Regions from separate parts of the Bacillus sp. 2175 genome, predicted to be linked through region 2. Evidence: predicted binding sites of a transcription regulator. Region 2 holds the regulator's gene; the other holds the start of a gene.
The links. The regulator Rex, encoded in region 2, represses fermentation and respiration genes when NADH is low (regulators of the CRP and FNR family bind a similar motif). The targets are predictions, from matches to a motif close to TTGTGAAATATTTCACAA.
Positions count from the first base shown of each region.

Region 1: ACXKY9_RS05990 (formate/nitrite transporter family protein) is a predicted target of Rex. The motif match lies at 1,168-1,185, and genes of this name have one in related genera.

Region 1 is NZ_CM173819.1:1,100,970-1,108,842, reverse strand. Features, by position in the region: yybP-ykoY riboswitch at 17-190, shown strand; gene ACXKY9_RS05995 (TerC family protein) at 273-1,067, shown strand; gene ACXKY9_RS05990 (formate/nitrite transporter family protein) at 1,270-2,121, shown strand; gene ACXKY9_RS05985 (cyclic-phosphate processing receiver domain-containing protein) at 2,149-2,460, opposite strand; gene ACXKY9_RS05980 (prepilin peptidase) at 2,475-3,197, opposite strand; gene ACXKY9_RS05975 (LutC/YkgG family protein) at 3,310-4,020, opposite strand; gene ACXKY9_RS05970 (LutB/LldF family L-lactate oxidation iron-sulfur protein) at 4,020-5,441, opposite strand; gene ACXKY9_RS05965 ((Fe-S)-binding protein) at 5,458-6,177, opposite strand; gene ACXKY9_RS05960 (FadR/GntR family transcriptional regulator) at 6,346-7,035, opposite strand; gene ACXKY9_RS05955 (sensor histidine kinase) at 7,411-7,873, opposite strand, start outside.
Region 2 is NZ_CM173819.1:248,457-256,329, reverse strand. Features, by position in the region: gene groL (chaperonin GroEL) at 1-1,577, opposite strand, end outside; gene groES (co-chaperone GroES) at 1,616-1,900, opposite strand; gene ACXKY9_RS01490 (CPBP family intramembrane glutamic endopeptidase) at 2,292-3,041, shown strand; gene ACXKY9_RS01485 (YdiK family protein) at 3,038-3,229, shown strand; gene ACXKY9_RS01480 (redox-sensing transcriptional repressor Rex) at 3,259-3,888, opposite strand; gene ACXKY9_RS01475 (ABC-F family ATP-binding cassette domain-containing protein) at 4,076-6,001, shown strand; gene tsaD (tRNA (adenosine(37)-N6)-threonylcarbamoyltransferase complex transferase subunit TsaD) at 6,487-7,503, opposite strand; gene rimI (ribosomal protein S18-alanine N-acetyltransferase) at 7,503-7,873, opposite strand, start outside.

The DNA of each region.
Region 1 (7,873 bases), 850 kb from region 2:
AATGAGAATACAATAACATATCTCCAAAGGGGAGTAGCGTCCAAGAATATATCTTGGAAACAAAGTCGTCATTACGTAGAACTTAGTTCTTCCGGCTTTGTTGGCATTTTTATTACATATGTCTAGCAAGACCTTTGCCTATTAACGGCAGAGGTCTTTTTTGCATTCATTTCCAGATTCTCCCAAAGTTAATAGGCAGGAGTATGGGGAAACTAAATAGTGGGGAAATTCTTCACTTATTTAGAAGTTATAGAGATGAGAGGAGAATGTACATGGATGTATCATTATTATTGGAGTATGGTTGGGTATTACTCATCCTAATTGCACTTGAAGGGATTTTGGCGGCTGATAACGCTCTTGTTCTTGCAATTATGGTAAAACATTTACCAGAAGAAAAACGAAAGAAAGCACTATTTTACGGATTAGCGGGGGCATTCGTTTTCCGATTTGGATCGTTATTTATGATTTCGTTCTTAGTCGATGTATGGCAAGTGCAAGCAATCGGTGCCATCTACCTTATGTTTATCGCTGGTAATCACTTATTTAAAACATATGTTAAAAAGAATACAGATGAAGAAACTGAAGAAAAAGAAGCAAAGAAAAAACAAGAGAACTTTTGGTGGACTGTATTTAAAGTTGAGGTTGCTGATATCGCCTTCGCAGTTGATTCAATTTTAGCTGCTGTTGCACTAGCAATGACTTTACCAAAAACAGGACTAGGTACAATTGGTAGTCTTGATACTGGGCAATTCGTTGTTATCTTTGTAGGTGGACTTATCGGATTAATCATTATGCGATTTGCAGCAACTGCTTTCGTACAAATCTTAAAACGTAAACCAGGGCTTGAAACTGCAGCATTCTTAATTGTAGGTTGGGTTGGTGTGAAGCTAGCAGTTTATACATTAGCACATCCTGCATTAAATGTAATTCCACATTCATTCCCAGAATCCACTCCGTGGAAGCTTACATTCTGGATTGTATTAGTCGGAATCGCAGTTGGTGGTTGGTTCTTCTCAAAAGAAGTAGAAGTAAAAGTGGAAAAGAATTTAGACGAAAAAGCGCTGTAATTACAGCGCTTTTTCTTTTTCCTTTCTTCCTCGCAATGTCCAGAAAAAATTCCATTATACTACCTTTTGTAAACGTTTTCTTAATGTATGTATGTCCTTTTTGTGAAACATTGCACAAACTTATTGAAAGTAAGAACAATTCCATGTACTTTATTCATATAAGGAGTATTTATAGAAGATTTACTAAAGGAGCGTATTACTCATGCTAGAACAAGGACTAGATTATGTTGTCAAACTGGCTAAAAGCAAAAAGAAAATACTAGATACAAACCCAATGCAATATTTCATTCGTGCTGCACTTGCTGGTATTTATATCGGTTTTATTATTGTACTATGTTTTAAATTAGGTAACTTTTTTCACATTGCAGATTCACCAGCAACTTATTTAGCCGCTTCTATGTTTTTCGGGATTGCTCTCGTACTTATTATATATGGCGGTGCTGAATTGTTTACTGGGAACACAATGTACTTTACTGTCGCAACTTTAAGAAAAGAAACAACGATTTCTGATACACTTCGTAACTGGGTTGCTTGTTATGCAGGTAACTTAGCCGGCGCATTATTCTTTGCCTTACTATTTTACGCAACTGGAATTTTTGAAGCAATTGATCACGGTCACTTAATGAGTAAAGTCGTTGAAGGAAAGATGAATACACCTACGATGCAGTTATTCTTTAAAGCCATTTTATGTAACTGGCTCGTATGTCTTGCTTGCTTCTTACCTTCTCAGGTTAAAGGTGACACAGCAAAAATAATGGTCATGATGCTACTTGTTTTCACATTCTTCTTATCTGGTTACGAACATAGTATTGCAAACTTATCACTCTTTGCTTTATCTTTAGTTTCACCGCATCCTGAGACAATTTCTTTTTCAGGTGCTATTCATAACTTAATTCCTGTTACAATTGGTAACATTATTGGCGGATCAGTATTTGTCGGTATGGTATACCACTACTTAACAAAGAAAACCCCTGAAGTTCAACAGGAAGAAACTGAAATCGCAACAGCTCAACAAGAAGAGATTATTCCTTTACAAGCCCATATGAAACATTAAAAACTCCAAAGTTTTACTTTGGAGTTTTTAGCTTCCCACGTATTTAATAACAAGGTGAGGAGTAATTTCTCCTTCTTCCTTTCCCTTATCCATTCTCTGTTTCATCTTGTACATACCGATGACATCATTCGTATGAAAGTGAATTTCATTTACATATAACCCCTCTGTACAAAAAGCTTCTACAAAATCCAGTCCATTTTTCGCTCCCCATCCCATATTAAAATCAAGAGAAAGAATATTCACATCATAATCCTGAACCATTTGCAAAGCACATTCTACTGTAGTTGCGGGCACATACCCGAACGGGCAACTTCTTTGATCATCCATATATACGTTCATTTTCGATTCCCTCTCTAATTTGAATATGCGGCCAATACATAACATATTGCCCCGAGACTAATAAAAGGACCAAATGGAATTGGCTTTCGTACTTCTATACGTTTTAATCCGATACCAATCCCGAAAAAACAAAGACTAAAACAAGATGCTAAAAATAAAACGATAAAAACTCCTTTCACTCCTACTATAAATCCAAGTAACGAAAGTAGTTTTATATCTCCTCCGCCAAGCCCTTCTGGATATATCTTTTGCATGCAATATAACAAAATAAATATAACACCACTACCAGCTATACTATCTGTCCAAGTAACTAATTGTACAAAAACACTTTCGAGAATGAGTAAAAAGGCAAACGAAATTAAAATACAATCAGGAATTAACATATATAAGTAATCTGTAACTGAAATAATAAGAAGCAGCGAAAAAAGGGATAAAATAATAATAAGCTCTCGTTCTATTCCAATCATATACACTGTAAGAAGAAATATACCTCCTGTTATACATTCAAATGCTACATACATAATTGGAATTTTCCTCTTACAATTCGTACAACAGCCTCTTTGTATATAAAATGAAATGATGGGGATTAGTTCTTTTGTCCTTAGCACATATTTGCAATAATCACAATGTGAACGCGGGGTAATAATAGAAGCACCTAATGGAACCCTCATCGCAACTAGCATAAAAAAAGAACCAAACACCATCCCTGCTAACAGTGCATATAAATAAGTGAACATCCCTTCCTCTCCTTTCCCAAAAAACATAGCAAAAAAAGGAGAGAACTTCTACTTCATATTATCCTTTATTCTACTAAAAAGCAGGCCATTTCCTGGCCTGCTTTCCCCTCTTTTATACGATGAAATAAACTGCTTTTAATGGTCCATGTACTCCGACAACAAGATTCATCTCGATGTCAGCCGAGTTACTTGGCCCTGTAATAAAGTTAATACAAGATGCCGCTGTCTCCCCATTTTCTACGCGTGAGTTCATATCCTGAACTGCTTGTGTAATACGAGGCACAAGTGTTTCACGTGGAATAATAGCAAAATATACAGTCGGTAAAAAGTGTAAAGAACGCCCTTGACCTTTATGACTTTGTACAACAATTGTACCAGATTCAGCTAATGTATAATCACTAAATGCAATACCAATATTCGCTTTTTCAGCTAAACGCATATTTTCGTCTTTTCTCTCTGGATCCCATACATTTACTTCAACATCTCGTTTTGGAAGTTCTTCTTTAAATAAAGATGTTAAACCATATGCATCAAAACGCGCATCTGCTGATAATAAAATAGGTCCCCCGCCGTTTTCCATGATTACTTTTTGAAGGTCTTCACCTAAACGGTCGTTTGTCGTTTCTACTACAGTTGTATGAATGTTTGTACATTGCTCTTTAAACACTTCTAGTAATTCTTCTTGTGAATAATCTTTTAACGTTTCTATATTCACATTACTTTTCCATACTGGACGCTCTACACCTTCTGTTTTACGCGCGCGCCCAAGTTCTTTTGCAATGTTATCTAGAAAGGCATCACGGTTTTGAATTAATCCTGTCATTATTTATCCCCGCCTTTCTTATGATCTTTATACCAATCACGGAATCGTTCTTTACTTGGAGCTGGGAATTCACGAATATCCGTCCAGTTTTTAAGTGGTCCAACACCTTTTGATACACGATTACCAGATGTAAATGGACTCATTGCCGCTGGTGCCATTTTTGAACCCATTTTATATAAAGCAGCTGAAGAAGCACCCATACTAAACATTTTCATAGCCAGTTTTTCTGCAAGTGGTGCACGACCTTCTTGCTCAACGATGACTTGACGATGTTTTAATAATAAATCATGCAATGGAATTTTTACTGGACAAGCTTCTGTACATGCTCCGCATAAACTAGATGCATAAGGAAGCTCTTTGTAATCATCATATCCACCTAGAAGCGGTGTTAATACCGCACCGATTGGTCCTGAGTAAATCGATCCATATGAATGTCCACCAACGTGACGATATACAGGACATACATTAACACAAGCAGCGCAACGAATACATTGTAATACTGAACGGAATTCAGATCCAAGAATTTGAGAGCGACCATTATCAACAACAACTAAATGAAATTCTTCAGGTCCATCAACTTCCTCTTCTTGAATTGGCCCCGCTACTGTTACATAACTTGTTAATTTTTGACCTACTGCACTACGACATAGTAAACCAACTAAAACATCTAATTCTTCCATTGTCGGAACCATACGTTCCATACCCATTACCGCTATTTGTGTTTTAGGAATTGACATAACAAGATCTGCATTACCTTCATTCGTTACTAAACAAAGAGAGCCAGTATTTGCAACAGCAAAGTTACAACCAGTTACACCAATTTCTGCATCCATAAATTTCTCACGAAGTTGTTTACGAACAAACTTTGTCATTTCATACGGGTCATCAGAATTTTCATAACCTAGCTTTTCTTTAAATACATCGCGAATTTGCGTTCTATTTTTATGAAGTGCAGGTGCAATAATATGTGAAGGTGGATCGTTATCTACTTGCAAGATATACTCTCCTAAGTCACTCTCTAACACTTCACAGCCAATCTCTTCAAGCGCATGGTTCATACTGATTTCTTCTGTTACCATCGACTTTGATTTTACTATCTTTTTTGCCTGCTTCTTTTTTGCAACGTCTTGAATATACTTTGCTGCTTCCTCTTTCGTTTTCGCAAAGTACACGTGTCCGCCTCTTTTTGATACATTTTCACTTAACTGCATTAAGTAATAATCAAGATTTTCTAACGTATGTTGACGAATTTGTTCACCTAGTTCACGCCACTCTTCCCAGTTTCCTAGTTCATCTGCGGCTTTTAAGCGATTCGTATATAAACGCGTTTGTGCAGAAGATACTGCTCCGCGCATAAACGAATCTTGAATTCCATCACCAACGCGATCATTAAATTTTTTCTCACTGATTTTCATAGACATAGCTTATGTTCCCCCTTCATGAGCGACTATTCAGTACCTCAGCAATATGCATTACTTTTACTTCTTTTCCTAAACGCTCAATACGTCCGCCAATGTTTAACAAACACCCACAATCTGCACCGATTAAATAATCTGCACCTGTTTCCATTACACTATCTACTTTTTCGTCTACCATTTGCTCAGAAATTGGAGTCATCTTAACTGAAAACGTTCCCCCAAACCCGCAACAATTTTGCACGTTTGGCAAATCTCTCACAGTTAATCCTTTTACATTTGATAATAAAATTCCTGGTGCTTCTTTTATTCCAAGCATACGTGTCATATGACATGATTTATGAATAGTAGCGACCCCTGGTAAACTTGCACCAACATCAGTAACCTTTAAAACATCCACAATAAACTGTGTAAATTCATAAGTTTTATCAGCAACTTTTTGTGCACGTTTAGCCCACTTTGGATCATCTTTGAAAACATGTGGATACTCATGAAACATTGTCGCACAAGAACCAGATGGCGTAACAATATATTCTGCATCTTCGAAAGTTTCAATCATATGTTTCATTGCTTCTTTTGCTGCTTCTACATGGCCGCTATTATAAGCAGGCTGACCACAACAAACTTGCGCTTCTGGAAATTCAATTTCACAACCTAAACGCTCCAACACTTCAACCGTTGCTTTACCGACATTTGTTTCAAACATATCGACTAAACAAGTAACAAATAAAGTAACTTTCATAACTATTACTCCCCCTTTTTACAACTTCACCAACAAACATATGGTCATCAGATGACTTAGCAGAGAAGAAATAGGCTCAACCATGGCCTATCCTCTCCCTCTTCTAAAGAAAACGCTTACTTAACCTTTCTCTATTTTATCAGAAAATTAAATTTTTAAAAGATTAAATTACGAATTTATATCGTTTTTACCTGTGACAATATGTTCTACATTTGTTAAGTGATCTAGCATTGCTTGCTGCGCTAATTCTACATCTTGTTTTAACACCGCATCATATATAACTTGATGCTCTTCTATAAGTCGTTCTGATGTCGTTTGTTCACCATATAAAATAATGCGTCTTGATTCACCAATCGTTTCAGCAATCATCTCTGAAACATGATTCATGAGTTCAAGCAAAATGCTATTATGCGAAGACTCTGCAATTCCCATATGAAATTGAAAATCGGCTTTTTCGCCAGCCTTTTCATCTCCAATGCTCTTTGCCATTTCATCTAACCAATGTTTCATATTTTGTAAATTATCTTCCGTACGTTTTGCCGCCGCTACTCGAACTGCCCCCACTTCAAGCACCTTTCGTACTTCTAATAAATTCAAAATATCTTCTTTCTTCATTAATAATCTATTGTTTAATGATTTCGTTAATGAAGAAGAATCGAAGTTCTTCACATATGTACCTTCTCCTTGTTTCATCTCAATTAAGCCCATCGCTCTTAGCGCACTTAGCGCTTCACGAACAGCAGATCTGCCAACTTGAAACTGCTCAGCTAATTGATGCACAGGGAGTAGTTTGTCACCAGGTTTTAACGTACCATTTTTAATCATTGTTAAAATAGCTTCAGATACTTCTTCGTAAATTTTTTTCGGTTTAATAGATTTGTACTCCAGTTAAATCACCTCAGTATCTTCCAAACAACAATTGAAACGATTTATAAGAACTTTGCATCATAACTATTTTAGACCGAATTGATAAGAAGTACAAATGTTTTGTTCATAAAATAGTCAAATTTTCGATATTTATTACATATTAATTTATATTTTTACGTATAAAGTGAAACTTTAATCAGTGAGGGTTTTGTTCATCCCCCACTGATTATTAGCCCTCACCAATCGGGCTTTTACGGGCAGCAGTGCCTCCACCTAACTTCTTTGCTTCCGCTGAATTTTGAGGTGAGGGTCTTACTGACCGGAGAATAGCGGGATAAATATTTTCTTCAATATAAAGAACATGCCCTAAAAATTAGAACATGCCCCCTCATCCTGTACATTCAGTTTAATAATAACCGTTGTTCCCTTATCTTTTTCACTTTCAATTTTCCACTGTCCACCATGTATATGAACAATTTGTTTCACAATAGCAAGGCCTAAACCTGTTCCACCATGTTGACGACTTCTCGCTTTATCAACTCGGTAAAAGCGTTCCCCAAGATTCTCCAAATGCTCTATATCAATGCCAATTCCTGTATCTTTTATTTTTAATTCACAGTAATCATCGATTTGCTCTAAAGTTATAACGATATTTCCTTTTTGATTTGTATACCGTATCGCATTATCTAACACATTATGAAGCACTTGTTGCATACGATCCTCATCAATCATGACAATGACCTCTGGATTTAAATTGGTTGAAATATGAATTTCCTTTTCTATAAACTTAATCTCATACGTATCTAATACGTCTTCAATCAGCTGTGAA
Region 2 (7,873 bases):
GCATTTGGTTCTGGTTTGTCAGCTACTACAGCTTCAGTTGTTAAGAACATAGCTGCAACAGATGCTGCGTTTTGAAGTGCAGAACGAGTTACTTTAGCTGGATCTACGATACCAGACTCAAGCATGTTAACCCATTCGCCAGTAGCTGCGTTGAAACCAACGCCTACTTTTTCGCCTTTTAGACGCTCTACAACTACAGATCCTTCTAGACCAGCGTTGATTGCGATTTGACGAACTGGCTCTTCTAGTGCGCGAAGTACGATGTTGATACCTGTTGCTTCGTCGCCTTCAGCTACGATAGAAGCTACTTTTGTGTATACGTTCATAAGTGAAGTACCACCACCTGCAACGATACCTTCTTCTACTGCTGCACGAGTTGAGTTAAGTGCATCTTCAATACGAAGTTTGCGTTCTTTCAACTCAGTTTCAGTTGCTGCACCTACTTTAATTACCGCTACGCCACCTGCAAGTTTTGCAAGACGCTCTTGTAATTTTTCACGATCGAATTCAGAAGTTGTTTCTTCTAATTGCGCACGGATTTGACCGATGCGAGCTTCGATTTGTTCTGTGCTTCCTACACCTTCAACTACAGTTGTGTTTTCTTTTGTAACAACAACTTTACCAGCGCGTCCTAAAGATTCAACTGTAGCAGATTTTAAGTCACGACCTAATTCTTCAGTGATTACTTCGCCACCTGTTAAGATCGCGATATCTTCTAGCATTGCTTTACGACGGTCACCAAATCCAGGAGCTTTAACAGCTACTACATTGAATGTACCACGAAGTTTGTTCACTACTAATGTAGCTAACGCTTCGCCTTCTACATCTTCAGCAATGATAAGAAGTGGTTTACCTTGTTGTACCACTTGCTCTAATACTGGTAAGATTTCTTGAATGTTAGAAATCTTTTTGTCAGTGATTAAGATGTATGGGTTATCAAGAACTGCTTCCATTTTGTCAGAATCAGTAATCATGTAAGGAGATGCATATCCACGATCAAATTGCATACCTTCTACTACGTCTAATTCTGTTGTGAAGCCTTTAGATTCTTCTAAAGTAATAACGCCGTCGTTACCAACGCGCTCCATTGCTTCAGCGATTAATTGACCTACTTCTTCGTCAGCAGCAGAAATAGCAGCTACTTGTGCGATAGAAGATTTACCTTCGATTGGTTTAGAAATCGTTTTTAATTCTTCAATTGCAGCAGTAACAGCTTTTTCGATACCTTTACGAAGACCCATTGGGTTCGCACCAGCTGTTACGTTTTTAAGACCTTCACGAATCATAGCTTGCGCTAATACAGTTGCAGTTGTTGTTCCGTCACCAGCTACGTCATTTGTTTTGCTAGCAACTTCTGCTACTAGTTTCGCACCCATGTTTTCGAATGCATCTTCTAATTCGATTTCTTTTGCGATTGTTACACCGTCATTTGTAATAAGTGGTGAACCGAATTTTTTCTCAAGAACAACGTTACGACCTTTTGGTCCAAGCGTTACTTTTACTGCATTTGCAAGAGTGTCGACACCGCGAAGCATCGAACGACGTGCTTCTTCACTAAATTTAATATCTTTTGCCATAATAATTGACCCCCTTGGATTTTTTAAGATTTATATAATTAACCGATAACTGCTAAAATGTCACTTTCACGTAAAATCAAGTAGTCTGTACCTTCATATTTCACTTCAGTACCTGCATATTTTGAGAAGATGATAAGATCACCTGCTGCTACCTCTAAAGCAACACGCTCACCATTCTCAAGCACTCGACCAGTACCTACTGCAACAACTTTACCCTCTTGTGGTTTTTCTTTTGCAGTATCTGGTAATACGATACCACTTGCTGTTTTTTCTTCTGCTTGAACAAGCTCAATTACAACGCGATCACCTAATGGCTTTAGCATGAACAATAACCTCCTCATTTTGTTATGTAAATTTCTTTTATTAGCACTCAAGTCATCCGAGTGCTAACACACTTATAATAATAAATAATCTCAATTTCTTTTGCAAGTAAAAAAATCATAATTTTTTCGCAAATCACTATATAAACTTTCTATATAGAATACTGCCTTTACTATATGAATCGTTGTTTCCACTGCTCGTATGTTACAATATGAAAGGACACCCTAAGTTGTTTTCGCTACACACACAACTTTCTCCTGTCTTCTATTATAATTTCAAATAAGGATTTACGAAAAAAACATAATTCAAGTGAGGTTTATATCGTAGGTAGCATATTTACATGTTATCCTAACTTATCTCATACACTATAGTTAGAAAGGATGGTTAAACCATTTGAAGAAACAATACTGGTGGATTATCGTTACATACATTTTAATGCAGTTATCTGGCGTTGTTGGATTGCCACTTCTCCTAAAAACAGGACTCTATGATAATAGAGGATTTACCATTGAGGAAAAAGGACAAATCATAACGGGACACTGGGCAATTATTAGCTTCTTTGTTGCATTATGTATCGTACTTTGGTTACTTAGAACAGATATTCGTGACAGGCATTTAGATCCAAAGCGCTCTTCTGCTCCAGCTACTATTGGATGGATTTTCATCGGGTTCTTCTTAGCTTTCTTTTCACAAATAGTTGCCGGTATGATCGAGATGCAGCTGCTAGGAATTAAACAAGGTTCAGAAAATACAATGAAACTAATGGAGATTGCAAGAACGACCCCTTGGTTCCTTATTGTTGTATCTATAATTGGACCTATCTTAGAAGAAATCGTATTTAGAAAAATTTTATTTGGTGCACTTTATAAGAAGTTTAACTTCTTTATCGCAGCTATCATTAGTTCGCTTGTATTCGCAGCAATTCATTTTGATTTTACTCATTTATTGGTATACACTGCTATGGGGCTCGTATTCGCCTTCTTATATGTGAAGACGAAACGGATTATCGTTCCGATTGCAGCTCATGTTGCGATGAATACATTGGTCGCTATTGGGCAAATTTTTATGAGCAATGAACAAATTCAAGAAATGATTAAAGAAGCTGAAAAAATGCAAGGCTTTATCGGAGGATTTTTTGTATGAGAAACTCACCATTGTTCATGGCTGCACTATACTTCCTTCTTGGATGTATCTTTACACGCTTCGCCATTACGAACGTGACAGATACAATCTGGAATATGTGGACAATACTATTTGCAGTTATGGCAACAATTGATTTTAATTTGGCACTTCGCCTTATATTAATTAAATTCACAAAGAAGAAACAATAATAAAACGCAGAGGTCGCTTCCTCTGCGTTTTATTGTGGATAGTTTTTCAAAAAGTAAACTAATGTTTGTAACTCTACAGCTAAGTCAATATGATGAATTCTAATATTCTCTGATACGTTTAATCGCGCTGGTGTGAAATTCAAAATACCATGCACGCTCGTTTCAGCTAATCTATCTGCTACAGCTTGTGCTACTGTAGCCGGTACTGTTAATATTGCCACTTGTATATCATTTGATAATCTCTCTTCTAATTCATCTAAATGATATACAGGAATGCCCCCGATTTCTGTTCCAACTTTCTCTTCACTAACATCAAATGCCATTTCAATTTTTGTATTATTGTTTTTCGTGAAATTATAATGTAAGAAAGCGGTCCCTAAATTACCTACTCCAATAAGTGCTACACGTGTTATATCATCTTGATCAAGTGTTTCGCGGAAAAATGATAATAGATAATTTACGTTATATCCATATCCCTTTTTCCCTAACGCTCCAAAATACGAAAAATCTCTTCGTATTGTTGCGGAATCTACTTTTACTGCCTCACTCAATTCGGCCGATGAAACACGCTGCTTACCAGAAAGAGATAAGTTTTGGATAAATCGATAGTATAGAGGCAATCTTTTAGCAGTGGCTTGTGGAATCTTTTGCTGATCCATATGACCTCTCCTCTCTTCCTATCTTTATTCATATACTTTAATCAAATACAGAAGTTTAGCACTCATTAAATTCCTTGTATAATAAAGAGAAGAAGTATTCTCTCTTTATTTTAAACTATACACTATTTTTAGTATGATTGAGAAATATAAACATGGCAAAGTTAAGAAATTATTTGAGGTGAAAACATTGATTTTATTACAAGTAAACGCGCTTTCGAAATTATACGGTGCAGAAACGATTCTTGCAAACATAAAATTGGAAGTACAAACAAAAGATCGTATCGCATTAGTTGGAAGGAATGGAGCAGGCAAATCTACATTATTAAAAATTATCGCTGGTGAATTATCTCATGATGGTGGCGAAATTATAAAACCGAAAGATGTCTCAATCGGATATTTAGCTCAAAATACTGGACTAGAAACGTCTTTAACAATTTGGGATGAAATGCTAACCGTCTTTACCCACTTACAGCAAATGGAGACAAAACTTCGAAGGCTTGAGCAAGAAATGGGAAAAGAAGAAAACTTTTCAAACGAAGCTACATATGAAAGATTGTTAGCTGATTATGACCAATTGCAACTCAATTATAAAGATCAAGGTGGATATCAATATGAAGCGGATATTCGCTCCATTTTAAGCGGCCTTGGCTTCCCAGTTGAAACGCACCAGACGACGATCTCTACTTTAAGCGGCGGGCAAAAAACAAGATTAGCTCTCGGGAAATTATTATTAACAAAACCAGACTTACTTATTTTGGATGAGCCTACAAACCATTTAGACATCGAAACATTAACGTGGCTTGAGCAATATTTACAAGGTTATCCTGGCGCAATATTAATCGTTTCACATGACCGTTATTTCTTAGACAAACTCGTTACACAAGTATATGAAATTTCGAATAAAGAAAGCAGACGATTTGTTGGTAACTACAGTAAATATTTAGACTTAAAATCAGCATTATATGAGCAAGAAATGAAACGTTACGAAAAACAACAAGATGAAATCGCAAAACTTGAGGACTTCGTTCAAAAGAATATAGCTCGCGCTTCTACAACGAAACGTGCTCAAAGTCGTCGTAAACAACTAGACAGAATGGAATTATTAACGAGACCATTAGGGGATTCTAAGTCAGCATCATTCCACTTCGATATTGAAAAGCAAAGTGGAAATGATGTTTTACAAGTAAATGATGCAACCATCGGCTATGATGAGAACCCTATAATTGAACATGTAACTATGCGCTTAACTCGCGGAGATAGTGTTGCTTTAGTTGGTCCAAACGGAATTGGGAAATCCACATTGTTAAAGTCTATTGTGAATAAGTTACCACTATTAAATGGTGATGTTTCTTTCGGATCAAATGTATCTGTTGGTTATTATGATCAAGAACAAGCAAACTTAACATCTTCTAAACGGGTTTTAAATGAACTATGGGATGAATATCCACTGCAACCTGAAAAAGAAATCCGTACTATACTCGGGAATTTTTTATTCACAGGAGATGATGTACTGAAACCAGTATCTTCCCTTAGTGGTGGACAAAAAGCTCGATTAGCTCTTGCAAAACTTATGATGCAAAAATCAAATTTATTAATTCTAGATGAACCTACGAACCACCTTGATTTAAACAGTAAAGAAATTTTGGAGAATGCTTTAATTGATTATCCAGGGACTCTTCTATTCGTCTCACATGACCGCTACTTTATTAACCGTGTAACAACGACTGTGGTTGAGTTATCAACAGAAGGTGCACAGGAATATTTAGGGGATTACGATTACTACGTTGAAAAGAAAAATGAAATGATTGAACGTGCAGAACTTGAACAGCAAGAAAGTGACATTCCTGTTCAAAAGGTGGTTGCACAAGAGAAATTAAATTATTTAGAAGAAAAAGAGCGTAAAAAACTAGAGCGTCAACGCACTAGAAAAATTGAAGAGCTAGAACAAAGTATATTAGAATTAGAAGAAGAAATTGCTACGTTAGAAGATCAACTTTGCTTACCAGAAATATATGCAGATTATGAAAAAGCTAGTGAAATTACAACTAAAAAGCAAACGCTACAAGAACAACTTGAAACTTGTATGGCAGAATGGGAAGAGCTGCATGTATAAGCATATTTAAATAAGAAAGATGTCTCATAAGTCAGGATTTTTGACTATGCGACATCTTTTTTTCTTTTAATACAGAAACAATTTTTTGAGTATATCAATCGTAACTTAGAATATACCAACGATTTTTCAAATATATCTATTGTAACCCTATATATATTAACAGTTCGACACGAAATATCGATTTAACGACAAAGATTGACAATATTAGCATCTTCTATAATAGGGGGATGTTTCAAAATGTTTTTCGGGGATATCTTCTTACTTTTTATTTCCCGAAAAAGAACAAACACAAAGGTCTGACATCATCCTATTTATCCACAAGTTTATACACATATCCACCTTTATAAAATAAACCTTAAAATAACTTTTCCACATTATCCACAATTAATAAAAAAGTTATCAACATTTTATATACACAATAAAACCCACATTATCAACAGACAATATGGGTTTTATCCACAACCTGTGGTTAATTATGTGTATAACTATGCTTCAATATCTAATCCTGGATTTGCATTTAAGGCTAATGTTGCACGCTTACCTTGTTCATAAGCAATTGTCCCTGCCGCTGCAATCATCGCTGCATTATCTGTGCATAAAGATAGCGGCGGAATAATTAATTCAATGTTTTCTTTTTGTGCAAATTCCTCTTCTAATCGCGCACGAAGTCCTTTATTAGCAGCTACTCCACCAGCAAGAAGTAATTGCTTTACATTATAAGCTTCTGCTGCACGAGCTGCTTTCGTTACAAGTACATCTATTACACTTTCTTGGAAACTTGCCGCTAAATCTTCTGGCGCAATTTCTATACCGCGTTGTTTTGCGTTATGCACAGTGTTGATAACTGCTGATTTCAATCCACTAAAGCTAAAATCATATGAATCCGGTTCTAGCCATGCACGAGGCAAATCAATTGTCGGTTCTCCTTCATGTGCAAGGCGATCAATATGAGGACCACCTGGATATGGCATAGATAACGTACGAGCTACTTTATCATATGCTTCTCCAGCTGCATCGTCTCGTGTTTCACCAATTACTTCGAATGAACCATGTTCTTTCATATAAACAAGTTCCGTATGCCCACCAGATACAACAAGTGATAATAACGGGAATTGAACTTCTTTTACTAAACGGTTCGCATAAATATGACCAGCAATATGATGAACACCGACTAACGGAATATCATGTGCAAACGCTACTGCCTTCGCTGCATTTACTCCAATTAGAAGTGCTCCTACTAAACCAGGACCTTCTGTTACAGCAATTGCATCAATATCATCAAATGTGATGTTTGCTTCCTTTAAAGCTTCTTCTAACACAACTGTAATTTCTTCTACATGATGACGGGATGCAATCTCTGGTACAACGCCGCCAAAACGTTTATGACTTTCAATTTGTGATGCAACGACATTCGCAATAATTTCCGTTCCATTTTTAACAACTGCTACTGCTGTTTCATCACAACTTGTTTCAATACCAAGTATAATCGTATTTTTTTCCATTATATATTCACCCACATTACGAGACCATCTTCCTGATTGTCTGCATAGTATCGTTTACGAATCCCACCATTTTGAAATCCGTATTTTCTGTATAACTGCTTTGCTACTTCATTTGATACACGTACTTCAAGTGTCATTGTTTTTACCCCTAGTTCTTTCGCTTCAGAAATAACTGCTTTCAATAGGGCATCTCCTAACTTTTGACCTCGGTATTCTGGCAAAATAGCTATATTTGTTATATGTGATTCATCAATAATTATCCACAATCCACAATACCCGACTACACGACCATCTTTTTCTAACACAATATAATGTGCATGTTCATTCATCGTTAATTCACGGTGAAAGGCATCTGCAGTCCAAGGAGTTG